DNA from 3 places in the Erwinia wuhanensis genome. Region 3 is predicted to be linked to each of the others. Evidence: predicted binding sites of a transcription regulator. Region 3 holds the regulator's gene; each other region holds the start of a gene.
What was found. Region 3 encodes CRP, which controls carbon source genes, mostly activating them, when cyclic AMP is high. Its sites were predicted from a motif close to ATGTGANNNNNNTCACAT; they were not measured.
Positions count from the first base shown of each region.

Region 1: aaeR (HTH-type transcriptional activator AaeR) is a predicted target of CRP. The motif match lies at 6,767-6,784, and genes of this name have one in related genera.
Region 2: azuC (stress response protein AzuC) is a predicted target of CRP. The motif match lies at 8,451-8,468, and genes of this name have one in related genera.

Region 1 is NZ_JAUJUH010000003.1:23,710-34,227, forward strand. It holds gene rng (ribonuclease G) at 1-386, shown strand, start outside; gene yhdP (AsmA2 domain-containing protein YhdP) at 480-4,259, shown strand; gene tldD (metalloprotease TldD) at 4,342-5,787, shown strand; gene aaeR (HTH-type transcriptional activator AaeR) at 5,832-6,749, opposite strand; gene aaeX (p-hydroxybenzoic acid efflux pump operon protein AaeX) at 7,018-7,221, shown strand; gene aaeA (p-hydroxybenzoic acid efflux pump subunit AaeA) at 7,229-8,161, shown strand; gene aaeB (p-hydroxybenzoic acid efflux pump subunit AaeB) at 8,167-10,122, shown strand; gene QZH36_RS07925 (NAD-dependent succinate-semialdehyde dehydrogenase) at 10,214-10,518, shown strand, end outside.
Region 2 is NZ_JAUJUH010000006.1:230,800-241,317, forward strand. It holds gene QZH36_RS15745 (efflux RND transporter permease subunit) at 1-1,263, shown strand, start outside; partial or broken gene QZH36_RS15750 (AI-2E family transporter) at 1,263-2,249, shown strand; gene QZH36_RS15755 (alpha/beta hydrolase) at 2,277-3,716, opposite strand; gene mgtA (magnesium-translocating P-type ATPase) at 4,336-6,981, shown strand; gene QZH36_RS15765 (DUF1158 family protein) at 7,193-7,435, opposite strand; gene mntP (manganese efflux pump MntP) at 7,807-8,373, shown strand; gene azuC (stress response protein AzuC) at 8,546-8,623, shown strand; gene QZH36_RS15775 (hypothetical protein) at 9,008-9,349, opposite strand; gene QZH36_RS15780 (hypothetical protein) at 9,458-9,640, opposite strand; gene QZH36_RS15785 (SgcJ/EcaC family oxidoreductase) at 9,813-10,268, opposite strand.
Region 3 is NZ_JAUJUH010000009.1:48,829-59,346, forward strand. It holds gene QZH36_RS19140 (hydrolase) at 1-638, shown strand, start outside; gene QZH36_RS19145 (YheU family protein) at 595-810, shown strand; gene QZH36_RS19150 (phosphoribulokinase) at 1,032-1,901, shown strand; gene QZH36_RS19155 (OsmC family protein) at 1,894-2,298, opposite strand; gene crp (cAMP-activated global transcriptional regulator CRP) at 2,604-3,236, shown strand; gene QZH36_RS19165 (YccS/YhfK family putative transporter) at 3,295-5,373, shown strand; gene argD (bifunctional acetylornithine/succinyldiaminopimelate transaminase) at 5,468-6,685, opposite strand; gene QZH36_RS19175 (aminodeoxychorismate synthase component II) at 6,771-7,346, opposite strand; gene QZH36_RS19180 (putative adenosine monophosphate-protein transferase Fic) at 7,379-7,939, opposite strand; gene ppiA (peptidylprolyl isomerase A) at 8,013-8,585, opposite strand; gene tsgA (MFS transporter TsgA) at 8,852-10,033, shown strand; gene QZH36_RS19195 (cytosine deaminase) at 10,064-10,518, opposite strand, start outside.

The DNA.
Region 1 (10,518 bases), on a different contig from region 3:
ACTCGCTGGAGCAGGCGCTGAGTAAGGATCGGGTTAAAACCGGCATCAATGGTTTCTCGCAGCTTGGGCTGGTAGAGATGACCCGTAAACGCACGCGGGAAAGCATTGAGCATGTGCTGTGTCAGGACTGCCCGGTCTGCAAAGGACGCGGCACGCTGAAAACCGTGGAAACCGTCTGCTATGAGATCATGCGCGAAATAGTCCGCGTTCATCACGCCTACGATTCGGACCGTTTTTTGGTTTACGTTTCGCCTGCGGTTGGCGAGGCGCTGAAAACCGACGAATCCCATGCGCTGGCGGAAGTAGAGATATTCGTCGGCAAGCAGGTGAAAGTACAGATTGAACCGCTCTATACTCAGGAGCAGTTTGACGTGGTGATGATGTAAGCCATCGGCTATCCCGCTCAGAACAAAGCCAGCGCGCCCCACCGGGGATAAATACAGTTATTGCCCGCAGTGACGGGCATCAAGGAGAGGTGTGTGAGGCAATTGCCGAGGATCTTGCTACTGACCGGCGCAATAATCGTCGTTATTATTGCGCTGATAGTCAGCGGCCTGCGTCTGGCGATGCCGCATATCAACAGCTGGCGCACGCCTCTGCTGCAGCGCCTTTCCAGCGCTATCGACATGCCGGTAGAAGCCGCTTCCCTTAACGGGCGTTGGGAGAATTTCGGCCCGGTGCTGGAAATCAAAGCCCTTAATATCGGCCTGAAGGACGGCGGCTCGCTGAAGGTCGATCGCGTTTCGCTGGCCTTTGACGTCTGGCAATCGCTGCTGCATCTGCGCCCGCAGTTTCGCAATCTCGTCTTCTGGCGACTGGATCTCGTCACCAATACGCCGCTCACCGCCGGCGACAGCGGCAAAGTAGAGCTCAAGCCGGGCCAGTTCAGCGATCTCTTTCTGCGTCAGTTTGACCACTTCGATTTGCAACAAAGCCAGATCAGTTTTCTGACGCTTTCCGGGCAGCGCGCCAGGCTGGATATGCCGCAGCTTACCTGGCTGAACGAAAAAAACCGTCACCGTGCGGAAGGGCTGGTCAGTTTGTCCAGCTTTACCGGCCAGCACGGCGTGGTACAGGTGCGTCTCGATCTCAGCGACACCAATGGCTATCTCGATACCGGGCGCGCCTGGATGCAGGCGGACGATGTGGATGTCAAACCCTGGCTGGGCCAGTGGATGCAGGACAACACCACGCTGAAAAGCGCCCGCTTCTCGCTGGCTGCCTGGATGAGCCTTGAAAACGGCGAAATCCACAGCGGCGATATCTTATTAAAGAAAGGCGGCGCGGAATGGCAGGGCGAAAACGAGGCACACCACTTCACCGTGGATAACCTCGCCGCCCATATCAGCCGCGTTGAGCAGGGCTGGCGTGCCGAAATGCCGCGAACCAGCCTGCATACCGACGGCATAGCCTGGCCAAAAGGGCGGGTATCGCTGCTCTGGCTGCCGCAACGTTCGTCCAGCCCGGAAGAGCTACGCATACGCGCCACCCATCTGGCGCTTGAGCGTATCGATGCGCTGCTGCCGCTGTTTTCCAAAGTGACGCCGACGCTGCTGACTAACTGGCGCACGCTGCAGCCGCACGGCGAAGTTCAGGCGCTGGCCGCCGATCTTCCTTTACAGCAGCCGGAGAAAACCCGCTTTCAGGCCCGCTGGCAAAATCTGAGCTGGCAGCACTGGGAGCTGCTGCCGGGAATGCAGCATTTTAGCGGCTCGCTTACCGGCAGCGTCACGGACGGCAAGCTGAATTTCAGGCTGAAAGATGCCTCGCTGCCCGATGGCACCATGTTCCGCGCGCCGCTGCAAATCGCGCAGGCCAGCGGCGCCTTCAGCTGGCGGAGCGACGAGCAGGGCGTCACGCTGGCCGGACGGGATCTGGATGTGCAGGCGCGCTCGCTGTGGGCGAAGGGCGACTTCACCTGGGCGCAGGTCAAAGAGCAGGCGCCGCGGCTGGATATTCTGGCCGGCATTAACCTGACCGATGCGGCAGACGCCTGGCGCTACTTCCCGGAACCGCTGATGGGCACCAAACTGGTCGACTATCTCAGCGGCGCCATCAAAGGCGGGCAGGCGCAAAACGCCACGCTGCTGTTTGCGGGCAATCCCCAGCTTTTCCCTTTCAAACACAACGACGGTATGTTCCAGGTTTGGGTGCCGCTGCGTCAGGCGACCTATCGCTTCCAGCCCGGCTGGCCGGATCTGGAAAAGCTGGATATCAACCTGAACTTTATCAACGACGGCCTGTTTATGAAGGCGGATCGGGCAATGCTGGGCAACGTGCAGGGCAAAAACGTTGCCGCCGTTATTCCTGACTATATGAAAGAAAAGCTGATTATCGACAGCGATATCAGCGGGGCGGGCACGGAAATCGGCCGCTACTTTAACCAGACGCCGCTGAAGCCAACGCTGGGCGCGGCGCTGGACGAGCTACAGATCGGCGGCGATGTAAGCGGTCGCTTACATTTGAATATCCCGCTGGATGGGCAGGAAGTTAAAGCCAGCGGCGATGTGGCTCTGCATAATAATTCGCTGTTTATTAAACCGCTTAACAGCACCATCAAACAGCTGAGCGGCCGCTTCACTTACGACAACGGCAATCTGCAAAGCGAGCCGCTGACCGCCAGCTGGTTCGGGCAGCCGATGGGCGTCACGTTTACTACCCAGGAAGGCGAAAAGCATTACGCTATCGGCGTCGATCTTAAAGGCGACTGGCAGCCGGGCAAAATCGACGCGGTGCCGAAGGCGCTGCGCGAAAAACTGAACGGCAGCGCCAGCTGGCAAAGCGCGGTCGCCATTACGCTGCCGCACGGCGGAGGCGCGAACTACAAGGTCTCGCTGACCGGCGATCTGAAAAATGTAAGCAGTAACTTACCTTCGCCGCTGGATAAAGAGCGGGCTGCGCCGATGCCGATCCGCGTTCAGGCGCAGGGCGATCTGTCGGCCTTTACGCTGCATGGCGCGGTAGGTGAAAAGCACCGTTTCAACAGCCGCTGGCTATTGGGGAAACAGCTACGCGTCGATCGCGGCATCTGGGAAAATGACGCCACGCAAACGCCGCCGCTGCCGGCAACGTCAGGCATGACGCTTAATCTGCCGCCGCTGGATGGTGAAGCCTGGCTGGGGCTGCTGGCGGGCGGCACAGGCGCAGGCGGCGGACAGGCTTATCTGCCGGGCGATATCACGCTGCGCACGCCGGCGCTGACGCTGGGCGGGCAGCGCTGGCACGATCTGGAGGCAACGCTGAGCCAGACGGTAGCGGGCGAAAACGTGGTGCAGGCCAAAGGACGCGAGATCGACGGCAAGTTGGTAATGAGACAGCACGCGCCGTGGCTGGGCCAGCTCAGCTACCTCTATTACAACCCGCAGTGGCCAGCGGCCAGCGGCTCCACGCCGTTTTCCGGCGAGCAGGCCAGCGGAATTGATTTCAGCAGCTGGCCCGCCGTTAATCTGAGCTGCAACGAATGCTGGCTGCGCGGCCAGCGCTTCGGCCGGATGGCGGCGGATCTGAGCCACACCCGCGATACCTTAAAGCTGCAAAACGGCCTGATCGATATCGGCAGCGCAAAACTGAAGGTGGCAGGCGAATGGGTCAACCAGCCGGGCGCGCAGCGCACGGCGCTGAAAGGCTCGCTCAGCGGCAAAAAAGTTGACGATGCCACCAACTGGTTCGGCATGAATTCGCCGCTGCGGGATGCGCCGTTTAACATCGATTACGATCTTCACTGGCAGGCCGCGCCGTGGCAGCCGTCGGTGGCGACGCTGAGCGGTGTGCTGAAATCGCACATGGGCGCCGGACAAATTGCCGATGTGAATACCGGCCGCGCCGGCCAGCTGCTGCGGCTGGTCAGTTTCGATGCGCTGCTGCGCAAGCTGCGCCTTGATTTCACCGACACTTTCAGTCAGGGCTTCTATTTTGATTCCATTAACGGCACTGCCTGGATTGAAAAGGGCGTGCTGCGTACCGATAACCTGCTGGTGGATGGCCTGGAAGCCGACATCGCCATGCAGGGCAAAATCGACCTGGTGAAACGGCAAATCGATATGGAAGCGGTAGTCGCGCCGGAAATTTCCGCGACCGTCGGCGTCGCCGCCGCGTTCGCCGTTAATCCGGTGGTCGGCGCAGCGGTCTTTGCCGCCAGCAAGGCGCTGGCGCCGCTGTGGAATAAGATCTCGGTGCTGCGCTACCATCTTTCCGGGCCGCTCGATAAGCCGCAAATTGACGAAGTGCTGCGCAAGCCGCGAGAAAAGAGCGCGAAGTGAATTTGACGTGACCGGGGAATTGCCTCAGGCTATAGAGATTACGACGCCAGCGGCGACTGGCTCCCAAACAGAGCGAGAATACATGAGTCTGAATCTGGTAAGTGAACAGTTACTAACTGCTAATAATATTAACCAACAGGATCTCTTTTCCCTTCTCGGTCAGCTCTCGGAACGCAAGCTGGACTACGCCGACCTCTATTTTCAGTCCGGCTACCACGAATCCTGGGTGCTGGAAGACAGGATTATCAAAGACGGCTCCTGGAACATCGATCAGGGCGTCGGCGTGCGCGCCATCAGCGGCGAAAAAACGGGCTTCGCCTACGCCGATCAGATCACGCTGAACGCTTTGACGCAAAGCGCCACGGCGGCGCGCAGTATTGTGCGCGAGCAGGGCAACGGCAAATCGCACACGCTGGGCGTGGTAATGAACCGCCCGCTTTACCCAACGGCCGATCCGCTGCAAAGCCTGACCCGTGAAGAGAAAATCGCGCTGCTGCATCGCGTGGATTCTGCGGCGCGTGCGGCGGACAAGCGTGTACAGGAAGTCAGCGCCAGCCTGAGCGGCGTTTACGAGATGGTGCTGGTGGCGGCCACCGACGGCACGCTGGCGGCCGACGTGCGTCCGCTGGTTCGCCTGTCGATAAGCGTGCAGGTTGAGGACAACGGCAAGCGCGAGCGCGGCTCCAGCGGCGGCGGCGGCCGTTTCGGCTACGAATTTTTCCTGGCCGACGAGTCTGGCGAAACCCGCGCGGAAGCCTGGGCGCGTGAAGCGGTGCGGATGGCGCTGGTCAACCTGAGCGCCGTCGCGGCGCCGGCGGGCAGCATTCCGGTGGTGCTGGGCGCGGGCTGGCCTGGCGTGCTGCTGCACGAAGCGGTTGGTCACGGTCTGGAAGGCGACTTCAACCGTCGCGGCACCTCGGTGTTCAGCGGCCAGATTGGCCAGAAAGTGGCGTCCGATCTCTGCACCGTGGTCGATGACGGCACCATCGAAGGCCTGCGCGGGTCGCTGGCGGTGGATGACGAAGGCGTGCCGGGCCAGTACAACGTGCTGATCGAAAACGGCGTGCTGAAAGGCTATATGCAGGACAAGCTAAACGCCCGCCTGATGGGCGTTAAGCCTACCGGCAACGGCCGCCGCGAATCCTATGCGCATCTGCCGATGCCGCGCATGACCAACACCTATATGCTGGCAGGCAAGTCGACGCCGGAAGATATCATCGCCAGCGTCGAGTATGGCCTCTATGCGCCAAACTTCGGCGGCGGTCAGGTGGATATCACCTCCGGGAAATTTGTTTTCTCGACCTCGGAAGCCTATCTGATTGAGAACGGCAAAGTGACCAAACCGGTGAAAGGCGCCACGCTGATCGGTTCCGGTATTGAGGCGATGCAGCAAATCTCGATGGTAGGCAACGACCTCGCGCTGGATAAAGGCGTGGGCGTTTGCGGCAAAGAAGGGCAAAGCCTGCCGGTCGGCGTTGGCCAGCCGACCCTGAAGCTGGATAAGCTGACCGTGGGCGGCACCGCCTGACGGATAGCGACCACGAAAAGGCGAGCCATAGCGGCTCGCCTTTTTTATTTCTGCCGATACTCCTGGTACACGTCCGCCACCTTATGGAAGTAATCCGTCAGATAATTGATACACACCTGTACCTTCAGCGGCAGCTTGTCCTTCTGCGTATAAACCGCATAAACCGGCCGGGGATCGGACTGATAGTGCGCAAACAGGATCTCGATTTTACCGGCGTTGATCTCGTCAATGATCCACATCAGCGGCACGTAGGCGATGCCCGTTCCGGCCACCAGCCAGCGGATAAGCGTTTGCGAATCGTTGGTGGCGAAGCGTCCCTGCGGCGAAAGGCGAATGGCGAGGCCTTCCGGCGACGTCAGCTCAAAATCGTTGTCGGGCCGCACGCTGTACTCCAGCCAGGAAAAGTTGCCGATATCCGAAGGCTTTTCCGGCGTACCGTGCTGCGCCAGATAGCTTTTGGCGGCGCAGACCACCATCGGCATTGAGCCAAGGCGGCGAGAGAACAGGCTGGAATCGCGCAGCGCGCCAACGCGGATCACCAGATCCAGTCCGTCGGCGATCAGGTCGGGCGCAGGGATGCCGGTAACCAGGTTCACCGTCAGGCCAGGATATTCTTTCAGCATCTCGGCGGTCATATTCGCCAGCACGTTCTGCGCCATGGTCGAAGAGCTGCCGATGCGCAGCGTGCCGATCGGCGTATTGTTGAAGGCGTACAGCTGCTCGTGCACCTGCTGCGCTTCCGACATCATCCTGCGGCAGCCCTGGAAATAGATTTTTCCGGCTTCGGTCAGGCCCAGGCTGCGCGTGCTGCGGTTCAGCAGCTTGACCTGTAGCTCATCCTCCAGCTTCGCCACGATCTGGCTGACGGCGGAAACGCTCATTTGCAGATGGTTGGCGGCAGCGGTAAAAGAGCCCAGCTCCACCACACGCGCAAACACGGACATGCCCTTCATTCTTTCCATTATTAACTCTGGCTTAAAAGTGATTTAGATCACATTTGGTAGAAAACAGATAGTCAGCCGCGTTACTATAGCATCGCCGGGTTACCATTCCGTAACTCAACTCGCCGAAATGCTGACGCCTGAATACGCTATTATTCATACAGCGCCGGTTTTTGATAAGACCGTCTGCGGTTAATCTGACATCATCATCCGTAGAGCAGCAGCCACCCTGTCCGGGGCGGCCGTTTTTTTGTGGCGGAGCGCCCGGTAAACCCGACAAGGATAAGAGATGAGCGTGCTTCCGGTTATTGTGATATTTGGGCTCTCCTTCCCGCCCATATTTTTTGAGATTATCGTGTCATTGATGCTGTTCTGGCTGGTGCGTCGTTTGCTTACGCCCACCGGGATCTATGACCTGGTCTGGCATCCTGCGTTATTTAATACAGCACTCTACTGCTGCCTGTTCTACCTGGTTTCCCGATTGTTTGTCTGAGGTCACAGTGAAAGCGTTAACAAGAAAAATTTCCCGGTTTGCCATCACCCTTATCCTGGTGGTCATTGCCGTTGTTGGTATTTTCCACGTCTGGGTTTACTACACAGAATCGCCGTGGACGCGCGACGCAAAATTCACGGCGGACGTGGTCGCTATCGCGCCAGACGTCAGCGGCCTGATCACCGACGTGCGCGTGCGGGATAACCAGCTGGTGAAAAAGGACCAGGTGCTGTTCGTGGTCGATCAGCCGCGCTATCAGCAGGCGCTGAACCAGGCGGAAGCGGACGTGGCCTATTACCAGGCATTGGTCAGTGAAAAACGCCGTGAGGCAGGCCGCCGCAATCAGCTCGGCGTCTCTGCTATGTCGCGTGAGGCTATCGAGCAGGCCAACAGCGATTACCAGACTACGGAACACCAGCTGGCGAAAGCCGTCGCCACGCGCGATACCGCGAAGCTGGATCTGGAGCGTACCGTGGTCAAAGCCCCGGCGGACGGCTGGATCACTAACCTGAACGTCTATCGCGGCGAATTTATCACGCGCGGCTCTACCGCCGTGGCGCTGGTGCAGCAGCACACCTTCTACGTGCTGGCCTATATGGAAGAAACCAAGCTGGAAGGCGTGCGTCCCGGCTATCGCGTGGAGATCACGCCGCTGGGCAGCAACCGCGTGCTGCAGGGCACCGTTGACAGCGTGGCCGCTGGCGTGACCAACAGCAGCAGCACCGTCGACAGCAAAGGCATGGCGACCATCGATTCCAACCTGGAGTGGGTGCGTCTGGCGCAGCGCGTGCCGGTACGTATTCATCTCGACCAGCAGCAGGGCAATCTTTATCCTGCCGGCACGACGGCAACCGTGATTGTGACGGGCGCTCAGGATCGTCAGCCGCAGGAGATGTCGCCAGCGATGAAGCTGATGCACCGCCTGCGTGAGTTCGGCTAAGCGCCATGTGGTATCAACTGCGGTTTCCGATCAAGCTGACCTTCGCCATTCTGCTGGCGTTGCTGATCGGCTTTCACTTTAATCTGGAAACGCCGCGCTGGGCGGTAATGACCGCCTGTATCGTCGCAGGCGGCACGGCCTTTGCCGCGGGCGGCGATCCTTTCTCCGGCGCGCTGCGCCATCGCGGGATGCTGCGTATTATCGGCACCTTTATCGGCTGCCTGGCCGCGCTGACGATTATGATCGCCACCATCCGCGCGCCGGTGGTGATGCTGCTGCTGTGCTGTCTGTGGGCCGGTTTCTGCGTCTGGCTTTCCTCCTTAATCAAAGTTGAAAACTCCTATGCGCTGGGCCTGGCGGGCTATACGGCGCTGATTATCGTGGTCAGCCTGGACGCTAACGGCTCGGTGCTGCTGGCGCCGCAGTTTGCCGTCGAGCGCTGTAGCGAAATCATTATCGGCATCGTCTGCGCCATTCTGGCCGACATGCTGTTTTCGCCGCGCTCCATCAAACAGGATATCGATCGCGCTATCGACGGGCTGCTGGTGGATCAGTACAAGCTGATGCAGCTTTGCGTGGCGCACGGCGACAAAGAAGAGGTCGACAAAGCCTGGACCGATCTGGTGCGTCGCACCACCGCGCTGAACGGAATGCGTACCCATCTGATGATGGAGTCAGGCCACTGGCAGCGAGCGGACAGGCGACTGCGCGCGTTAAATACGCTGTCGCTGACCTTGATTACCCAGGCCTGCGAAACTTTTCTGATCCAGAATACTCGTCAGGAATATGTGCCGCCGCAGTTTCACCTTTTCTTTGAAAAGCCGGTTGAGAACGTCGCCGATATCCATAAGCGCATGAAAATTATGCGCCGCGTGATCACCGCTAGCGGCAGCAAAAATACGCCGGTCACCGTCAGCAACTGGGTCGGCGCGGCTTCACGCTATTTGCTGCTGCTGAAAGGCATAAAAACCAACAGCAGCATCAGCGGCATGGAAGAAGAAGTGCTGGATGGCGAGCCGGTGGTAAAAATGCGCTCGGCGGAAACGCGCCACGCGCTGATCAACGGCGTGCGCACTTTTGTCGCCACGGCGGTCGGTTCGCTGTTCTGGCTGTGGAGCGGCTGGACATCGGGCAGCGGCGCAATGGTGATGCTCGCGGTGATCACCGCGCTGGCGATGAGGATGCCGAACCCGCTGATGATGGCGAAGGATTTTCTGTACGGCATGATGGTGGCGATCCCCTTAGGGGCGCTCTATTACATGGTGCTGATGCCCGCCACGCAGCAAAGTATGCTGCTGCTCTGCCTCTGCCTGGGCGTGATGGCCTTTATCGGCGGCATCCTTATTCAGCGCCGTCAGATCGGCACGCTGGGCGCGCTGGTCGGCACCATCAATATCCTGACGCTGGACAATCCCATGACCTTTAACGTCAGCGCCTTCCTGGATAACGCACTCGGTCAGGCGATCGGCTGTTTCCTGGCGCTGCTGGTCATTTTGCTTATTCGCGACACCTCAAAAGCGCGGACCGGACGCACGCTGCTGAACCGCTTTATGTATTCCGCCGTGGCGGCCATGACCACCAATCAGGCCCGCCGTCGCGAGAACCATCTGCCGGCGCTGTACCAGCAGCTGTTTATGTTGCTGAATCTTTTTCCAGGCGACATCAACAAGTTTCGTATCGCGCTGACGTTGATTATCGGACACCAGCGCCTGCGCGATGCCGATATCCCGGTTAACAGCGATCTTTCTGCTTTCCACAAGCAGCTGCGGCATACGGCGGATCGGGTTATTTCGGCAGGCAGCGACGCCAAACGACGCCACTACTTCGAGCGGCTGCTGGCGGAACTGGCTATCTATCAGGAAAAGCTGGTGCATTACGAGGCGCCGCTAAGCGTCACCGAGCCCGTGCAGCGCCTGGCGAGCATGTTGAAAAAATATCAGACCACGCTGCTGCAAATCTGATTAAGAGATCTCCGCTTCTTGCCCTTCTTGCGGCCTGTCATGCAGGCCGCCATCTATACTTATCCCAACGGTAATCCAATGGGAGAACAGTATGAGCAACTCGCTTCAGGACAACGACTTATTTCAGACCGGCTTTTTTATCGACGGTCAATGGCAGCAGGGCGGCGCAACCTTTGACGTACTGAACCCGGCCACCGGTGAAGTCATTACTCAGGTCGCGCGCGCCGGAAAAGACGAAACCGAACGGGCGATTGCCGCCGCCGCCAAAGCCTTTCCCGCCTGGCGGGCGAAAACCGCTAAAGAGCGTAGCGAAATCCTTTACCGCTGGTATCAGCTGATTATCGACAACAAAGCCTGGCTGGGCAAACTGATGACGGCGGAGCAGGGTAAGCCCGT
Region 2 (10,518 bases), on a different contig from region 3:
GGTAATTCGCCCGACAGCGGCTTCGGCATTGTGCTGCTGAAAGCGTGGCACGAGCGTCCATCCATCGCGCAGCTTTTGCCGCCGCTTCAGCAGCAGCTGGCCGCCATTCCTGCCGCCACCATTATGGCTTTCGTGCCGCCGCCGGTCAGCGGTCTGGGCAACGCTGCCGGTTTCGATCTGCGTATTCAGGCGCTGGAAGGACAGTCGCCGCAGGCGCTGGCGCAGGCTGCCCACGCCGTGATTACGGCGGCGAACCAGCATCCTCAGCTTAGCCGGGTATTTACCACGTTCAGCGCGACGGTGCCGGAAATGAGCCTGACCATCGACCGCGAGCGGGCCGCGCTGATGCAGGTGCCGGTCAGTCGAATTGTTGCCGTATTGCAAACCGCGTTCGGCGGCAGCGAGGCGGGCGACTTTACCCGGAACGGCCGCCAGTTTCGGGTACAGGTGCAAAATGAGATGCGCTTTCGTCAGCACAGCGAGCAGCTGCTGGCGCTGACCGTGCGTAGCGACACGGGCGCGCAGGTCAGGCTGAACCAGCTGGTTACGCTGAAGCCGTCGCTCGGCGCACCTTACATCATGCAGTACAACCAGTTTCCGGCGCTGGCGATCGGCGGCGGCGGCGCGCAGGGCGTCAGCTCAGGGCAGGCGATGCAGGCGATGACCGAGGTGCTGGCGCAGCATCTGCCGGAAGGCTACGACTACAGCTGGAGCGGCATGTCGTATCAGGAGCAGCAAACCGGCAATCAGGCCGTGCTGATCTATCTGGCGGCGGTGCTGTTCGCCTGGCTGTTTATGGTGGCGCAGTATGAAAGCTGGAGCGTGCCGCTGGCGGTAATGCTGTCGGTGGTTTTCGCCGCCGCAGGCGCCGTAGCCGGCCTGCATCTGATGGGCTTTACCAACGATGTCTATGCGCAGATTGGGCTGGTGTTGCTGATGGGCCTGGCCGCCAAAAACGCCATTCTGCTGGTCGAGTTTGCCCGCGATCGCCGCGCCAGCGGCGTGCCGATCGGTCAGGCCGCGAAGCAGGCCGCCAGCCAGCGTTTTCGTGCGGTCATGATGACCGCCATTTCCTTTATCGTCGGCGTGCTGCCGCTGGTGATGGCCAGCGGCGCCGGCGCGGCCAGCCGCCGGATTATCGGCATCACGGTCTTTAGCGGCATGCTGGCGGCCACGCTATTTGGCATTTTATTTATTCCCGCGCTCTGGCTGCATATTCAGCGCCTGCGGGAGTGGCGCAAACGGCCCCGGGGAACGCGTTAATGGCCCACCATGACAGGGCATTGAAAGCCGTTGTGATGCTGGGCATGTTGGTCATTATTTTTGCGGGCATCCGGGCGGGGGCCGATATCGTGGTGCCCTTTATTCTGGCGCTGTTCGTGGCGGTCATCCTCAATCCGCTGGTGATGTTGTTGCAGCGGATTGGCCTGCCGAGGCTGCTGGCCGTTGCGCTGATTATCGGCATTATCGTGCTGGCAAGCGTTCTGCTGCTGACCACGCTGGCGGCAATGCTCAACGACTTTGCCCGCACGCTGCCGCAATACCGGCTGGTGATGCTTGCCTGTCTGGAAGAGACGCGGCAGCTGATGGCGCGTTTTGGCGTGCCGTTCTCTTTTGGCGAAGCGATGGCGCTGGCCGATCCTAACGCGGCCATCAACCTGGTCAGTCGCCTGGTATCGCAGCTTTCCGGCGCCATCAGCGGCATCTTTCTGCTGCTGATGACGGTGGTGTTTATGCTGTTCGAAGCGCCGCTGCTGCCGGGAAAGCTACGGCGGATCCTCAGCCGACCCGGCGATGGCATGGCGGCTATCCAGCAGGCGCTCGACAGCGTAAGCCGCTACCTGATCCTGAAAACCGCTATCAGCCTGCTGACCGGCGTGGTGGTCTGGCTGCTGCTGTGGCTGATGGGCGTGCGCTTTGCGCTGCTGTGGAGCGTGCTGGCCTTTGCGCTGAACTACATCCCCAATATCGGCTCGGTTATCGCCGCCGTTCCGCCTGTGATCCAGGCCTTAATCTTTAATGGCAGTTGGGAAAGTGTGGTGGTGGCCGTCGGCTATCTGCTGATTAATCTGGTGATTGGCAATATGCTGGAGCCGCGCTGGATGGGGCGCGGGCTGGGCCTGTCCACGCTGGTGGTTTTTCTGTCGCTGATTTTTTGGGGCTGGCTGCTGGGGCTGGTCGGGATGCTGCTCTCCGTGCCGCTGACCATCGTGGTGAAGATAGCGCTGGAGCAGACGCCGGGCGGCGAACGGCAGGCCTCCTGGCGACGGCAGGCCTCACAGCGTCTGATTAACGCGCTGCTGCATCCAGAACCAGAACGGATTGGAGGCCTGGCGCATCAGCATATCCAGGCTGACCATCAGCACGCTGCGCTCGCCGCGCGGCGTCAGGACGCCAAAGCTGACGCCAAACTCGTTCGGCCGGTCGGGCTGACGGCCATACAGCGAATCGCTGAACGGAAAGGGCAGCGCCACGTGCGAGAGGGAATAGACGTCCGCCGGATAGCGGACGCCCAGCGGCACGCTGGTGGTCACCTTGCTGCCCGCGGGCGTGGTGCGGGCAACGGCATCGTTGCTGGTCGGCGCCGCGTTGGTCACCAGCGTAACGGCGTAATTGCGCGGCGTCGCCGGCAGCAGATTATCCGCCGCGTGCAGCGCCGTGGGACGCATCAGCGGAGAAAGCGCCACCGAACGATTAACGTCGAAAAGCACCAGCTCGCTGCCGTTAGCGGGCAACAGATTATAGAGGCCGCGCACCACGGCGGGCGTGCTGACCGTCGCATCGGCCACCGACTGGAAGGTCAGCACCGGCGGCAGCTTGTCCAGCAAACGGCTGGCGCGATCGCGGTGCAGCTGACTTTGCAGCGCGCTGGTCAGCAGCCACGACTGCCGTGCCGCTTTTACTGGAAAGGAGTTGTATTTAAAGGGATTGAACTCCGGCAGGATGCTCAGCCAGGCCGAACGGGCAAACGCGGGCAGCAGAGAAGGCAATCCGGCCAGGCCCGCGTAGCGCGCATAGCTGCTGACGCCAATCATCGGCGAAATCAAAATTAGCCGGTTCGGCACGGGCAGCGAGGGATCCTCCAGCGCGTCCAGCGTATATTTCATCGCCAGCGCGCCGCCGTTGGAAAAGCCCATTATTTGCAGCGGCGCGCCCGCCGGAATGCGCCGATGGGCTTCCCGCACCGCCAGCCTGGTGGCCGCCAGCCAGTCTTCCCATTCGGTTTGGGTCAGCGCCGCCGGGACGGTGCCGTGACCCGGTAGCCGGATGGCGACCACCACATAACCATGCTGCTGATAATCTGCGGCGAAATGTCGCAGGCTATAGGGCGAATCCGTCAGCCCGTGCAAAAGCACCACCGCGCCGCGAGGCTTTCCCTGCGGCAATAGCTGATAAGAACGGTTCCAGTCCGTGGCGAAACGCGCCGGATAAACCGGGCTTTTCTCCGCATAACGGTTATAGCTATCCGCGCTGTCTTCCGACGGTCTGACGTCGATTTTCATCCGGGCAAAGATCTGCTGCTCATTGCGCAAATAGGCGGACCAGTCGCTGCGGTCCATCTGACGGTCGCTCATTTCGGCAGGCAGCCAGGTATGCCACGGCTCCAGGGCTGGCCCGCGCTCGGTAACGGCAACACGCAGCGCCAGCAGCAGGAAGGCCAGCAGGACAACCAGTAACACCAGGCGTCTTATCCAGAATCGTGTGCGTTGTAGCATGGCTGTTCCCGTTGGCAAATTTGCGCAGGAAGTATAGAGGAAATCAGGACGATAGCGTTGATCGTCATCATTCGCGCTGGTGTGCCGTACCCACCAAGTGACCCATTAAATCGCACTCGTTGAGTCAGGGTTTAGATTAACTCAGCGGTTAGTTACGGTTATAAATTAGTTTAATCTATTGATTATAAATGAAAAATAATTGTTTACGCTGAAAAATTCGCTCGCCGCCGTCTGGGTTTACTTCCCCGGTAAGCGGGATTATAGTGGCGGCGATTTCCTTAACGGAGCCAATAATTGGACAGTCATCCTTTACGTTTTAACTCATAAGGCAGGCTACGCCGTTTGCTTGCCGATAACCGGTGGGCACTGTTTTTCTCTCTCCTGAGCATTACGTCCCCGTCATAACTTTTTTCTCCCGCGCAGCCGCCGGGCAAGGATTAACGATGAAAGAACCTCCGACCAGCGACGGGCGATGGCAAACAGGCAGAGTTAAGCGTACACGCTTCCCGTAACGTCCTCTTTTCCTCTTCCCCGCCTCGCCCAATCCTGACCCCAAAAATCAAATCCTCATGCGCAGGGTCGCTTCTCTGCGCCTGAATAAAAATAAAGGATTAGGCACATGAAAAAATCCCGCTCCCGCGATCTGGCTATCGCACAAGAAATAAAACTGAGCCTGGACAGCACGCTGGCTCGTCTGCACACCCAACGCAATGGTTTGACCGCCGCTGATGCCAGCGAGCGCCTGTTGGAATATGGCAAAAATGAGGTCGCCACGGCTCAGGCGCCGCACGCGCTGATCCAGCTGATCCAGGCCTTTAATAACCCCTTTATCTGGATCCTGATCGTGCTGGCCGCCATCAGCTTTTTCACGGATTACCTGCTGCCGCTGCGGCAGGGCGAAGAGACCGATCTTACCGGCATTATCATCATGCTGACCATGGTGGCGCTCAGCGGCCTGCTGCGTTTCTGGCAGGAGTACCGCACCAATAAAGCGGCGGAAGCGCTGAAATCGCTGGTACGCACGACGGCAACCGCTATTCGCCGCAGTAGCGAAAACGCCGCGCCGGTCAGAATGGAAGTTGCGCTACAGGACGTGGTGCCCGGCGACGTGATCTTTCTGTCGGCTGGCGACATGGTGCCGGCAGATGTGCGCCTGCTGACCGCTAAAGATTTGTTTATCAGCCAGGCTTCGCTAAGCGGCGAAGCGGTGCCGGTAGAAAAACATGCCGCGTCAGATCGGTGCCAGCCAGATGACGATCTGCTGAACAGGCCCGATATCTGCCTGATGGGCACCAGCGTCGCCAGCGGTACGGCTACCGCCGTCGTAGTCACGACAGGCAACCGTACCTGGTTTGGCTCGCTGGCAAAATCCGTGACCGGCAGCCGGCCACAAACCGCTTTCGATCGCGGCGTAAACAGCGTCAGCTGGCTGCTGGTGCGCTTTATGCTGGCGATGGTGCCCGTGGTGTTGTTTATCAACGGCTTTACCAAAGGCGACTGGGCAGACGCCACGCTGTTCGCGCTGGCCGTGGCGGTTGGCCTGACGCCGGAGATGCTGCCGATGATTGTCAGCTCTAATCTGGCGAAAGGCGCCATTGCCCTGTCGCGGCGCAAAGTGGTGGTGAAGCGGCTTAACGCTATTCAGAATTTTAGCGCGATGGACGTGCTGTGTACTGATAAAACCGGCACGCTGACCCAGGATCGCATTATCCTGGCGCAGCATCTTGACGCGCACGGGCACAGCAGCGATCGGGTTTTGCAGCTGGCCTGGCTGAACAGCCGCCATCAGACCGGCGTAAAAAACCTGATGGACAGGGCGATCCTGAGCTTCAGCCAGGGAAAATGGGTGGTTAGCGGGCTGCATCGCTATCGCAAAATCGACGAGCTGCCGTTTGATTTTGAACGCCGCCGTTTGTCCATTGTGGTGGCGGACGAACACGATCGGCAGAAACTGATCTGCAAGGGCGCGGCGGGCGAAATGCTGTCTGTCGCCACGCACTGGCAGGACGGACGCGAACGGCGTCCGCTGGATGAGGCCGCGCGTCAGCAGTGGAGCCAACAGGCGGCGCGCTGGAATCAGCAGGGTTTTCGCGTACTGCTTATCGGCGAGCGCGATCTGAGCGATATGCCGCTAACGCTGCCGCTGCACAAGGATGATGAGCGGGATTTGACGCTTTGCGGCCTGCTGACCTTCCTTGATCCGCCCAAAGAGAGCGCCAGAGAAGCGATTGCCGCCCTGCACGAGCACGGCGTAACGGTAAAAGTGCTGACCGGCGATAACGCCATTATCACCAGTAAGATTTGCCGCGATGTCGGGCTGGAGCCAGGAGAGCCGCTGTGTGGCAGCGAAATCGAGCGGCTGGATGACCGCGAACTGGCGACGCTGGCGGACTCACGCACCATTTTTTGCCGCCTGACGCCGCTGCAAAAATCCCGCGTGCTGAATATGCTGCAACAAAACGGCCATACGGTCGGCTTCCTGGGCGACGGCATCAACGATGCGCCAGCGTTACGGGAGGCGGATGTCGGGATTTCCGTCGACAGCGCTACGGATATTGCGAAAGAGTCTGCCGATATTATTCTGCTGGAAAAAAACCTGATGGTGCTGGAGCAGGGTGTTATCAAAGGCCGCGAGACTTTCGGCAACATTATTAAGTACCTGAATATGACCGCCAGCTCCAACTTCGGCAACGTTTTTTCCGTGCTGATCGCCAGCGCATTCCTGCCTTTTTTGCCCATGCTGGCTATCCAATTGCTGATCCAGAACCTGATGTATGACCTTTCCCAGCTGGCGCTGCCCTGGGACAAAATGGATAAGGCGTTCCTGCGCAAGCCGCGTAAGTGGGACGCAAGGAATATCGGCCGCTTTATGCTGTGGATGGGCCCGACGTCTTCGCTGTTTGACGTCACCACCTTTCTGCTGATGTGGAACGTTTTTGCCGCCAACAGCGTGGAGCATCAGGCGCTGTTCCAGTCAGGCTGGTTTGTCGAAGGTCTGCTGTCGCAAACGCTGGTGGTGCATATGCTGCGCACGCAGAAGATCCCTTTTATCCAGAGCCGCGCGGCGCTGCCGGTGATGCTGATGACGGGGCTGGTGATGGCGCTGGGGATCGCCATCCCCTTTTCACCGCTGGGCGAAGCGGTTGGGCTGACGCCGCTGCCCTGGACTTACTTCCCGTGGCTGGTGGCGACGCTGCTGGGTTATTGCCTGGTGACGCAGGGAATGAAGCGCCTTTATATCCGCCGTTTCGGCCAGTGGTTCTGAGGAGGAAAGATGAAATATAACAACGCCATCACTGCTATCGTGCTGTTCTTTGTTGCGTTAGTTATCCTGTCCAGCGGCCTGCTGATGATCTTCGGCCACTGAAAAGGAGCAGGTATAGAGCCGGGCGCGGTTGGCAGAAGCTGTAAACGAAGCCCGCCGCGCCGTCGTTAACCTGATCCGGAACCCGCGTGGAGGGCCGGCAAAAGTTTGTTTATACCTTGATAAACCGCAGATAAATAAAGCGAATCACATAGTATTCCAGCGCGCCTAATAGTAAAAACCACAGGCAGAACACCAGCGTATAGAGCTGGCCGACATCGCTGAGATGAAACAGCGTGGTCAGGCGGCGCGTCAGCTCCACGCCAAACCAGGGCGCGGGCAGCAGCAGCGCGGAGAGAAAGCCCAGCATCAGCGTGCTCATCGGCATTAAAAAGGTCAGAAAAGGATTGTTCATAGCGGTTCCGTCTCGGTCAGTGACGGCCATTTTCCGGTAAACGGCTGGCGGGTTCAACCTTGCACGCGCAGGGAATTTTTTCGGCGCTTTTTGGCGATTTTTATCGCGCGTAATTCCCCACCGGCTGAAAGGTCGCTCATCATAACCCGGTAATTCCTTTAGTGTTTTTGCGCCTCTTTTTTGCGTGAAATTAGCATTCGTTAAAAAGTATAGCCAAGGCTATACTTAAACAACTGATTTTATTGTCTTTTTATACGCGCAATCGCGTGGTAGGATGCACGCACATTAAGCCTGAGGGGCTTGTTTCTTCAACAAGAACCGTTCTTTTGATGTCTGGGCGAGAAGATAACCGCCAGACCGGTATAACCACAATGAACCTATATGCAACCCTTATTCTGGCCTTCGGCATGTCGATGGATGCTTTTGCCGCCGCGATTGGCAAAGGCGCAAGCCTGCAGCGTCCGGGTCTGAGAGAAGCGCTGCGCATCGGCCTGATTTTCGGCGCGATTGAAGCGCTGACGCCACTGATTGGTTGGGGCGTAGGCATTGCAGCCAGCCGCTACGTAATGGCATGGGATCACTGGGTCGCTTTTACGCTGCTGCTGGTGCTTGGCGGCCGCATGATTCTGGAAGGTTTCCGTAAAAAGGATGAAGAGTGCGAAGCGCCCCAGCGTCACGGATTCTGGCTGCTGGCGATGACCGCCGTTGCGACCAGTCTGGATGCCATGGCCGTCGGCGTCGGCCTGGCTTTCCTGCAGGTGAATATTGTGACGACCGCGCTGGCGATTGGCGCTTCGACGCTGGTAATGGCTTCGGCGGGCATCCTGTTAGGCCGTTTTCTTGGCCCGGTGATGGGCAAGTGGGCGGAGATTTTCGGCGGCGTGGTGCTGATTGGCATTGGCACCAGTATCCTGGTTGAGCACCTGGGCATCCTGTAAAGGTGCAGACAAAAGACCGGGTTTACCCGTCTCGTTTAGCTTTTGTTTAGGTTCGCTTTCGCATAATCTTGCGAATTATGTGATCTGCTTCAAATTTATTTGCCTGGAAAGTGCGCTTCTTGTATACTTTTTTTGCGTTCTATCAATAAAAGTTGAATTTCAGGTGCAAAAAATGAAAAAAGTTATCAATTACGTGTTCCGTAGCTATGTTGAAACATTTAAACACGTACCGCCAGGCGCTATGTATTAATGGCTCCGGCCCGAAACCCTCGATAGCCGCGGTCAGGGAAAGACCGATGGTTATCACCTGTTACCCCGCTAAAATTTTCTTCGCTTATCCCGTTTTCGACTCGCTAAAACCTTCTTCGCTTATCCCGTTTTTGACTCGCTAAAAGCTTCTTCACTTATCCCGCTTTCGACTCGCTAAACCCGTCTTCGCTTATCCCACGTTTCAATCGTTTTCAGCTCGCTAACACGCTCTTCGCTTTTCAATCGCTTCCGGTCTGCTGATGACAATGACCGCTTTGGCTTGCTACGCCTGCGTTCTCTGCCGCCCGCCGGTTTTGATGACGCCACGCAGTCAAAAAGAAGCCGCCGCTGCTGACTGCGTCACAGCCAGCAGGGCGAAAGGCCATTAATCCTGGCTCTGGTACTCGTCCAGCGTAGCGCTCTGACAGGCTTCCATATTCTGGCTGGCCTGCTTCTTCTGGTCTTCGCTCAGATTCATCCAGGCAGCAACCACGGTTCGGGCTTCGTCTTCGTCAAAGTCCGGTTTTTCCTGCGCGGAAGGCGACTGGCCGCGCATGTGCAGCGCTTTCAGCTTGGTGATATAGCCATCCGCCGAGTCGGCTGCTTTATCCTGCGTCACCAGCGTACAAAGGTTAGCGATATAGCCCTGGGCCGGATCGTCTGAGTCTGCAGCCTGCGCTGCGCCAGTTACCGCCAGAGCGGCAAGCAGCAGCATTATTTTTTTCATATTTGCTCCTTAACAAGGATTTACGTTCGGCCGGTTCGGCATGGCCCGTTAAGGATAGCGCTTCCGTAGCGGGCCGGCACCGTACGCCTGAAGAGTAAATACTTTAATTCAGAGCCAGGCTCTGTACCAGTCGATCTGCTGCGCGATGAGGTGATCGAAGCGCGGGCCGCTGTAGCGAGCGTAACGTTTTGCCTCCGCTTCTACATGCAGCTTTTTCTCTGCCGCCGCCACGATATCAAACAGCGCAATGCCCTGCGGCGGCGGATTGACGCGATCGTCGCCCGCTATCACCAGTCCCGGGCAGGAAAGCTGGCTGGTAGTGCAGCGTCTTCTACATGGTCAGAAAGGCGATTTTAGTAACCATCACCGGGAACGGTGTTTTATGGCGCCTGAATAGTTTTAGCGGGAGGAATAAGAAGGAGGTGCAAAAGTCTCCACGATCTCAACCGTGGAGACGGCAATCTTAACCTTCGGGCATGGCGGAGGAGTGATGGCTTGAAATAAGCCATTTCTGTCCGTCCCAGGCATAGGTAAAGGTATAACGCGCGGCGGCTTTAGAACCATCGCCAAAGGTAAAGGTATAGGTGCCGGTATCGATAGCTTTATTACAGCCGATGCGAACGGTGCGGCTGTCGATATGGCCAACCGGCTTCTTCGCCAGGAATTTTTTAAAATAATCAACGCGCTCTTCGTCCGTCAGGCGAGCTTTGTTCGACAGCGTTGGCAGCAGAACGGCATCTGACAGATAGTTCTGCGAAACGGTGTTGGCATCGCCTGTTTTTAGCGAATCGTTCCAGCGATCGAACATAGAGGCAACTTCCTGCTCGGTCATTTTAACGCAGGAAGTACTTTCCTGAGCAAAAGCCGCCGAGCTGGTAAGCACGCCGGCAATCATCAAACCAATTAATCCAGCCTTCATTAATTATCTCCGTAGTATCTGTGTTTTTAATAAAGCTAAAATACCAGAAGCTAATAAACGCATATTAAACGTTCGCAGCGATGGAAAAAGGCTATGCCAGAGGGTTGATATAGATCACGTCAATAAGCATTCTTTATTGTAAGCACTGCGTTAATTATTTATTTATTTATTATTAACGGCATTAATAAAGATGAATAACATGATTTATATTATCCGGGTGTTTTTTTAATAAGATGAGATAAAGGCAGGG
Region 3 (10,518 bases):
AAACCTGGGGAACGGTGGCGACCGCTGCCGTGGGCTTTTCGCTTGGCGGTAATATGCTGGGCTGCCTGATGGGCCAACAGGGCGACAGCTGTTTGCTGGATGCCGGCGTTATCGTTTCCGCGCCGCTGATGCTGGAACCCTGCAGCCAGCGGCTGGAGCAGGGATTCTCGCGTGTCTATCAGCGCTACCTGCTAAACTTGCTGAAGCAGAACGCCACCCGCAAACTGCACGCCTGGCCCGGCACGCTGCCTGTCGATCTGACGCAGCTTAAGGCGCTTAAGAGACTCAGGGAGTTTGACGACGCCATTACTGCCAGAGCGCACGGTTTTGTGGACGCGACGGATTACTATCGCCGCTGTAGCGCGCTGCCGCTGCTTTCCGGCGTGCGTAAACCTCTGCTGATTATTCATGCTAAAGACGATCCCTTTATGACCGACGAGGTCATTCCTGCAACCGAGAGGCTGCCCGATTGCGTAACGTATCAGCTGACGCAGCACGGCGGACATGTGGGATTCGTGGGGGGAACGCTGCGCAGGCCGCAAATGTGGCTGGAGCAGCGTATACCGCAATGGCTTTCAACCTGGCTGGACAACGATGATTATTCCCTGGAAAGAACTGGACCCGGACACGCTCGCTAACCTGATTGAAGCCTTCGTGCTGCGGGAAGGCACCGACTATGGCGAGCAGGAGCGCTCGCTGGAGCAAAAAGTCAATGACGTTCGTCGTCAGCTGACAAACGGCGAGGCGGTGCTGGTCTGGTCAGAGCTGCACGAGACGGTCAATATCATGCCTAAAGGCCAGATCCGTTAACGCCTCCCGCTGAGGGGGCAAAAGCCTATCGGCGACGCCGTGTTCTTCTTACCGCTTGGCTAGTCGGAAGACGGCGATCTCGTTTTCCTGACGGCTAAACCGCTGTTCGCGCTTGGCTTTATTGCATAACCTCTGCCGCGCGCTCACCCCTGGGCAGAAGATGACAGGCTATAGCAAAACGTGATAACAATGGCGGAATAACGTTCACAGGAAACTCGTTTATGTCCGCCATACATCCAGTGATTGCCGTGACCGGTTCCAGCGGCGCGGGCACCACCACCACCAGCCTGGCCTTCCGCAAAATTTTTCAGCAGCTGAACCTGCACGCGGCGGAAGTGGAAGGCGACAGCTTCCATCGCTATACCCGTCCCGAAATGGATATGGCAATCCGCAAAGCGCGCGATATGGGCCGCCATATCAGCTATTTCGGCCCGGAGGCCAACGATTTTTCGCTGCTGGAGCAAACCTTCGCGGAATATGGCCGCAGCGGCAGCGGCCAGTCCAGAAAATATCTGCACACCTATGACGAAGCGGTGCCCTGGAACCAGGTGCCCGGCACTTTTACGCCGTGGCAGCCGCTGCCGGAACCCACCGACGTGCTGTTTTACGAAGGGCTGCACGGCGGCGTGGTGACGCCGCAGAACAATGTCTCGCAGCATGTAGATCTGCTGGTGGGCGTGGTGCCTATCGTCAACCTGGAGTGGATCCAAAAAATGATCCGCGATACCAGCGAACGCGGTCATTCACGCGAGGCGGTGATGGATTCCGTGGTGCGCTCAATGGACGATTATATTAACTTCATTACGCCACAATTTTCCCGCACCCATATTAACTTCCAGCGTGTCCCTACCGTGGATACGTCCAACCCTTTTGCCGCGCGCGGCATTCCTTCGCTTGACGAGAGCTTTGTGGTTATCCATTTCCAGGCGCTGGAACAGATTGACTTCCCCTATCTGCTGGCGATGCTGCAAGGCTCTTTTATCTCCCATATCAACACGCTGGTGGTGCCGGGCGGCAAAATGGGCCTGGCAATGGAGCTGATTATGGGGCCGCTGGTCAAGCGCCTGATGGAAGGCAAAGCTATCAAGTAACGCCCATCTCATGGCTATGGGTAAGGGTCACGCCCTTACCCAGCATCAGCGCGACCGGGCAATATTTCCCGACCGCAAGGCTGACCGCGCGCGCCAGCGCCTTATCCGTCAGCCCGCTGCCGCTGACAATAAAATGCAGGTTGATGCGGGTAAACAGACGCGGCGGTTTCTCGCGCCGGGTTGACGTCAGCTTCACCTCGCAGTTCTCTACCGTGAAACGCCCTTTTTGCAGAATGGCAACCACTTCCGCCGCGCTACAGCCGCCTGCCGCCATCAGCAGCATTTCCATCGGGCTGGGCGCTTTATCGCCCGCGTTGCCGTCCATCACGATCTGATGGCCCGATGAGGATCCTCCCAAAAAGGTCAGCCCTTCCACCCATTTGACGCTCGCTTGCATAACAAACTCCTCTAATTCATTTAGTTAAGCCGCGGTCGGCTTAAGGCAACTAAAACAGCAGCGCGGCAGATTTCCCGCTATGCTGAAGCGAGACAACAGAAGACACCCATGCAAAGCTGTGCTACAAACAAGGCTGTATTTCGTCAGTACTCTACAGACCAGACGAAACGGGACGACATAACGAGCCCGGCACTCAACAGAGAGCCGAATAACTTTCCTGCATGGGAAGCGCTTGACTATTTCAACGCCTGTCAGGGAACTCTGCCCCTGTATTTAGGCACGATAACAACAGAGGATAACAGCGAATGGTTCTCGGCAAACCGCAAACAGACCCGACACTTGAATGGTTCCTGTCACATTGCCATATTCATAAGTATCCATCCAAAAGCACGCTGATCCACCAGGGTGAGAAAGCAGAAACCCTTTACTACATCGTCAAAGGCGCGGTAGCGGTGCTCATCAAGGATGAAGAAGGTAAAGAGATGATCCTGTCTTACCTTAACCAGGGCGATTTTATCGGCGAGCTTGGCCTGTTTGAAGAAGGCCAGGAGCGCAGCGCATGGGTGCGGGCAAAAACGGCCTGTGAAGTGGCGGAAATCTCCTATAAGAAGTTTCGCCAGCTGATCCAGGTCAACCCGGATATCCTGATGCGTCTCTCTTCACAGATGGCGCGCCGCCTGCAGGTTACCTCCGAGAAAGTGGGCAATTTAGCTTTCCTCGATGTGACAGGTCGCATCGCGCAAACGCTATTGAATCTGGCCAAACAGCCGGACGCTATGACCCACCCGGATGGGATGCAGATCAAAATTACCCGCCAGGAGATTGGCCAGATCGTCGGCTGCTCGCGCGAAACCGTCGGCCGTATTCTGAAGATGCTGGAAGATCAGAATCTGATCTCCGCACACGGTAAAACCATCGTGGTCTACGGTACACGCTAAACCGCTCTGATTGCATGGCGCAATGCCTTCGTTGCGCCTTTTCAGCGGGTACAAAGCAATGTGGCGCCGACTCATCTACCATCCCGAAGTTAACTACGCCCTGCGGCAGACGCTGGTGCTTTGCCTGCCCGTCGCCGTCGGCTGGCTGCTGGGCAATTTGCAAAACGGCCTGCTGTTCTCGCTGGTGCCGGCCTGCTGCAATATCGCCGGTCTGGATACGCCCCATAAACGCTTCTTTAAACGTCTGCTGATCGGCGGCGGCCTTTTCGCCTTCAGCAGCTTTCTGGTGCAGTATCTTGGCGACTATGCCGTTCCCCTGCCCATTATCCTGTTTTCCATGGCCATGCTGCTGGGCGTGACCGGCGAAATCAGCCCGCTGCATGGCAGACTGCTGCCCGGCGCGCTGATTGCCGGCATCTTTACCCTGAGCCTGGCCGGTCGGATGCCCATCTGGCAGCCGCCGTCGCTTTATATCCTGGGCACGGTCTGGTACGGCCTCTTTAACTGGTTCTGGTTCTGGCTGTGGAAAGAGCAGCCGATGCGGGAAACGCTCAGCCTGCTTTATCGCGAGCTGGCCGGCTACTGCGAGGCCAAATACAGCCTGCTGACGCAGCTTGCCGACCCGGAAAAAACGCTGCCGCCGCTGCTGGCTCGCCAGCAAAAAGCGGTCGACCTTATCAATACCTGCTATCAGCAAATGCACATGCTGGCCGCCAGCAACGATAATCACCATAAGCGGTTGACCCGCGCTTTTCAGGTTGCGCTGGATTTGCAGGAGCATATCGCCGTCAGCCTGCATCAGCCGGAAGAGGTGCAAAAACTGGTGGAGCAGAGCCATGCCGAGGCGGTGATCCGCTGGAACGCGCAGACCATTGCGGCCAGGCTGCGCGAGCTGGCGGACGATATTCTCTATCACCGTCTGCCGACACGTTTCAGCATGGATAAACAGCTGCAGGCGCTGGAAAAAATTGCCCGCCAGCATCCCGCCAACCCGGTCGGCAACTTTTGCGCCTGGCATTTCAGCCGTATCGCCCGCGTGCTGCGTACCCAGCGTCCGCTTTACCAGCGCGATCTGATGGCGGATCGTCAGAAACGACTGCCGCTGCTATCTGCCATCAGAAGCTATCTGTCGCTGAAATCCGCCGCGCTGCGCACCGCCGCCAGGTTTGCGGTTATGCTCGCTTTCGCCAGCACCCTGGCGCTCTCCTTTAATCTGCCCAAGCCTTACTGGCTGCTGATGACGGTGATGTTTGTCAGCCAGAACGGCTACAGCGCGACCAGGGTACGCATTCAGCACCGTGCGCTGGGCACGCTGGGCGGGCTGGTGGTGGCCGCGCTGACGCTACGCTTTCAGGTGCCGGAATCGGCTGTGCTGCTGGTGATGCTGACGCTGACGCTGGCGGGCTATCTGGTGATCCGCAAATATTACGGCCTGGCGACGATCGGCTTTACCGTGACGGCGGTATATTCGCTTCAGCTGCTGTCGCTGAACGGCGCCGACTTTCTGCTGCCGCGCCTGCTGGATACGCTGATGGGCTGCCTGATCGCCTTTGCCGGGATGATCTGGCTGTGGCCGCAGTGGCAAAGCGGCCTGCTGCGGCAGAATGCGCACGACGCGCTGGAAACCTATCAGGAAGCGCTCCAGAAACTGCTGGGGGACGAAGAGAGTCCGCAGAAGCTTGCCTGGCAGCGTATGCGCGTTAACCAGGCGCACAACGCGCTGTTTAACTCGCTGAACCAGGCGATGCAGGAGCCGGGTTTCGACGCCCGCTACCTGGCCGATATGAAGCTTTGGGTTACGCACAGTCAGTTTATCGTTGAGCATATCAACGCCATGACCATTTTAGCGCGTGAACATACCATGCTGACGCCGCAGCTGGCCGAGCGCTATCTACAGGCGTGCGAAATTGCGCTACAGCGCTGCCAGCAGCGGCTGGAGTATGACGGGCCGAGTTCCACAAATAACGTGCTGGAGACGGATACGCCCTTTCAGCAGGGCGCGACCACGGTGATGGAAAGGCACATAAAGCGGATCCTGGAACATCTTGGCGTGATGCACACTATTTCTTCGTTGGCCTGGAGCAGCCGACCTCATCATGGCCGCTGGCTGTCGCGCCATTTACGGAAATCAGCCTGATGATGCTGAGCAGAAGTTTTTCGGCGCGTGTAAGCGGCCTGGTGCAGACGACGCGCCTGTTTAGCCGGAAGCGCGAGGCTTCCGGCCTGACGAGTTAAGCCAGCAGTTTTTTCACGGCGGTGGCGAAGCGGTTCATGCCCTCTTCGATATCGGTCGGTTCAATGACCAGCGACGGCGCAAAACGGATCACGTCCGTCCCGGCATTGAGGATCATTACGCCTTCGGCGGCGGCGGCGTTCAGAATATCGCGCGCTTTACCGGCATGCTGCGGCTTCAGCGCCGCGCCAATCAGCAGGCCTTTGCCGCGAATGTCGCTGAACAGATCCAGCTGCGCGTCCAGCGCTTTCAGCGCGGCGACAAACTGCTCGCGGCGCGCCTCTACACCGTTCAGCACTTCTTGCGTATTGATGATATCCAGCGCCGCTTCCGCTACCGCGCAGGCCAGCGGGTTGCCGCCATAGGTGGTGCCGTGCACGCCGGGCGCCATCACCGAGGCGATCTCGTTGGTGGTCAGCATGGCGCTGACCGGAAAGCCGCCGCCCAGCGCTTTGGCGGTGGTCAGAATATCGGGCTGGACGCCGTAGTGTTCATACGCAAACAGCTTGCCGCTGCGGCCCATGCCGCTCTGTACCTCATCCAGCACCAGCAGCGCCTGATGCTGGTCGCACAGCTCGCGCAGCCCCTGCATAAACGCCTGAGTAGCCGGCATCACGCCGCCTTCGCCCTGGATAGGTTCCACCACGATGGCGCAGGTATGGTCGTCGATAACCGCTTTTACCGCGTTAAGATCGTTAAACGGCACGTGGACGATGTCCGCCGGTTTAGGGCCAAAGCCGTCGGAATATTTCGGCTGGCCGCCGACGGAAACGGTAAACAGCGTGCGGCCGTGGAAGGCGTTATGAAACGCGATAATTTTGCTTTTAAAAGGCGAATGGCGTTTAGTCGCGTAATAACGAGCCAGCTTAAAGGCCGCCTCGTTGGCTTCCGCGCCGGAGTTAGCGAAGAACACGCGTTCGGCGAAGGTGGCGGTAATCAGCTTGCTGGCCAGGCGCAGCGCGGGTTCGTTGGTGAAGACGTTGCTGGTGTGCCACAGGGTTTCACCCTGCGTTTTCAGCGCTTCCACCAGCGCCGGATGACAGTGGCCCAGCGCGGTAACGGCGATACCGCCGGAAAAGTCGACGTACTCTTTACCCTGCTGATCCCAGACGCGGCTGCCTTTCCCCTTAACCGGCACAAACTGCGCTGGTGCATAAACAGGCAAAATCACTTCATCAAACGTCGAGCGCGTTACCGCTAATTTATCCGCTGCCATTGCCAACCTCATCTTTTTACGTTACAGAGCCACTGAAATTATAATCACAAAATATGCATAAAAAATCACTTTAAGGCAATCAAATTTATTGCCTGAGGAAATTCTTCAGCAGCTGATGCCCCTGCTCGCTGAGGATACTTTCCGGATGAAACTGCACGCCTTCCAGCGGCAAATCACGATGCCGCACGCCCATGATCTCGTCCTTCTCGCCGTCGCGCAGCGACCAGGCCGTCACCTCAAAATCGGCGGGGAGCGAGGCAGCCTCGACGATTAGCGAATGATAGCGCGTTACCCGTAGCGGATGATTCAGGCCGTTAAAAACGCCGCTGTTATTATGCTCAATCAGCGAGGTTTTACCGTGCATTACCTCACGCGCCCGCACAATACGCGCGCCAAAAGCCTGCGCTATCGCCTGATGTCCCAGACAAACGCCAAGCACCGGGATTTTTCCGGCGAAGGCCCGGATAGCCTCCAGCGAGATGCCCGCCTCGTTGGGCGTGCACGGCCCCGGCGAAATCACCAGATGTTCAGGCTTTAGCTCGCTTATTTGCGCCAGCGTCAGCTCGTCGTTACGTCTGACGTGAACATCTGCGCCTGCTTCACAAAAATATTGATAAAGGTTCCAGGTAAAAGAGTCATAGTTATCGATCAGCAGCAGCATACAAGCTCCGGGAAAAAAGAAACGCCGCTATTCTACGCGTTTTCGTCCCGCTCGCTGATGACTTTGCCGAAAGCGGCTTCCAGCAGCGATAAGTCCCCCGCCAGGCTTGCCTTAACGGCCGCCTGCCAGCTTTCGCTGTCGATCAGGCTCCATTGAATGTCGCAACCGGCATGGATAATCAGCTGTTCGAAAAAAAGCCGCTGGGCGCGTCCGTTGCCGCGCAGAAAAGGATGCAGCACGGTCAGCTCGCAGTAGTACCAGGCGAGCCTTTCCGCCATGCGATCCAGCGGCAGATCGGCCAGACCGTTCTCTTCTTCCAGCGCCTGCATCAGCGCGTTGCCTTCTTTCTCGATGTATTCAAAGTGGCAGCAGGGCGTGTCGCCGATGGCGATATCGACTTCGCGCAGCTCGCCCGCCTCCTCCAGCACATCCTGAAAAAGCGCGCGGTGCATGGCGCGCAGATGAGGCAGACCCGGATTGCGCGTGCCCAGTTCGGGCAGGGAACCCGTTAATAAAAAGCTCGCCAGGAAGTTGGTCGGCAGACGCTGCTGCCAGAGCGTATTTTTTTGCTTGTCGGTGAGCTTTCTGGACATGAGTTCTCCTTGAAGGGGGTAATTGCTGCTAAAAGCTTAGCTGATTATCAGCAGCAATCCCCCGACCGGAGCGTTAAGGCAGGATTTTTGCGGAAAGGATCACGACAGGTTTAACCGGCACGTTCTGGTATGGCCCCATATTCTGGGTCGGCACCTGAGCAATTTTATCCACCACTTCCTGGCCTTTCACCACTTTGCCAAAGACGGCATAGCCAAAGTCACGCTGGCCGTGATCCAGGAAAGCGTTATCCGCTACGTTGAGAAAGAACTGGCTGGTAGCGCTGTCTTTATCGGCGGTGCGGGCCATGGAGATGGTGCCGCGCTTGTTCAGCAGGCCGTTATCCGCTTCGTTTTTAATCGGCGCGGCGCCAGGTTTCTGCTGCATATCGGCGGTAAAGCCGCCGCCCTGCACCATAAAGCCCGGGATCACGCGATGGAAAACGGTGTTGTTGTAGAAGCCGTTGTTGACGTAATCAACAAAGTTCTTCGTGGAAATTGGGGCCTTTTGATTATTGAGTTCCAGCTCAATATTGCCAGCAGAGGTGGTCAGCAGCACGTGCGTATCTCCTTTTGCCGCCAGGGCGGAAGCAGAGAGCGTGGATAACGCAAACACGGTGGCGACCGCTGTCAAAGTACGTTTTAACATAAAAGATTCCTTACTTAAGGGCTACAGGCCGAAAGCTGATTGTAAAGAGGCGCTTATCCCTGCGCTAGCGTTTTACCTATTTTTACGCGTGCCGGGCCGACGCAAACGCTTTCGCCAGGCAAAAAACGGTGATATTCATCACGAATATCCTGAAATCGCTGGGGAAACTTGCATTATTTATTTAAGCAGATCACGAATCCAGCTAAACTGCCCGCGCTTAGCGTGAGCGTCCAGCCTCACAATTCTTGACTCCACGGGCCACAACTATGACTAATCGCGATCGAATCGGGCTTACCTGGATCAGCTTTTTCTCCTATGCGCTAACCGGCGCGGTAGTAATCGTCACCGGTATGGTATTGGAGAATATTGCTGACTATTTTCATCTGCCAGTTGCGCAGATGAGCAACACCTTCACCTTCCTGAACGCCGGCATTTTAGTCGCCGTGTTTCTTAACGCCTGGCTGATGGAAATCATTCCTCTGCGCCGACAGCTGATTTTCGGCTTCGTGCTGATGGTGCTCGCCATACTGGGGCTAATGACCAGCCACTCGCTGAGCGTCTTCTCGCTCTGTATGTTCGTGTTGGGCGTGGTCAGCGGCATCACCATGTCGATTGGTACTTTCCTGATCACCCATCTGTACGAAGGCCGTCAGCGCGGTTCGCGCCTGCTGTTTACCGACTCCTTCTTCAGCATGGCGGGCACTATTTTTCCCATTATCGCCGCCGCGCTGCTGGCGCGTTCGCTGCCGTGGTACTGGGTTTATGTCTGTATCGGCGTGATCTACCTGGCTATTTTTGTGCTGGCGCTCTGCTTTGAGTTTCCCGTGTTGGGCAAAAAAGCCGCCGTTCAGAACGTGGAAAAAGAGAAATGGGGCATCGGCGTGCTGTTCCTGTCTGTCGCCGCGCTCTGCTACATCCTCGGCCAGCTTGGCTTTATCGGCTGGGTGCCGCTGTACGCCACAAAAACCATGGGCATGGATCTGACCCAGGCTGGCGCGCTGGTCGGCAACTTCTGGACCGCCTATATGATCGGCATGTGGGCGTTCAGCGCCATTCTGCGCTTCTTCGATCCGCAGCGCATCGTCACCGTACTGGCGCTGCTGGCGACGGCGCTGATGTACTGGTTTATCAGCAGCAGCGACGCCAGTATGCTGAAGTGGATCATGATGAGCCTGGGCTTCTTCTCCAGCGCCATCTACACCACCATCATTACGCTGGGATCGCTCCAGACTAAAGTCTCTTCGCCAAAGCTGGTGAACTTTATTCTGACCTGCGGCACCGTTGGCACCATGCTGACTTTCGTGGTCACCGGCCCGATTGTGGATAAGCACGGCGCTCACGCGGCGCTCTCTACCGCTAACATGCTGTACGCGGTGGTGTTCGTGATGTGCCTGCTGCTGGGCTTCGTCAGCAAACACAAGCTGCACGGGCATATGTCCTCGCACTAACGGGAAAGGCCGGGAAACCGGCCTTTTTTATTAGCGCCGAAAATCCACTTTTTCGCTCTCCGCTAAATAAATTGTGCTCGCCGCAGGCTGCGTTTGTGCAATCACCCTTCCCTGACGGATCGAATAACGCGTCGGCACCTGACGCCGCAGCGCATCAAAACCGTTCTCCGCAGGCAGGATAATCAGGTTGGCGCTGTTGCCGCTCTGAATGCCGTAATCCTGCAGCTGTAGGGTTCTGGCGCTGTTATGCGTAATCAGCTTAATGCCTTCATCCAGCTGGCCATACCCCATCAGCTGACAAACATGCATCCCCATATGCAGCACCTGAAGCATATTGGCGGTGCCGAGCGGATACCAGGGATCGAAAACGTCATCGTGGCCAAAGCAGACGTTGATCTCCGCCTCCAGCATCTCTTTTACCCGCGTTACGCCGCGCCGTTTGGGATAGCTGTCGAAGCGTCCCTGAAGATGGATATTCACCAGCG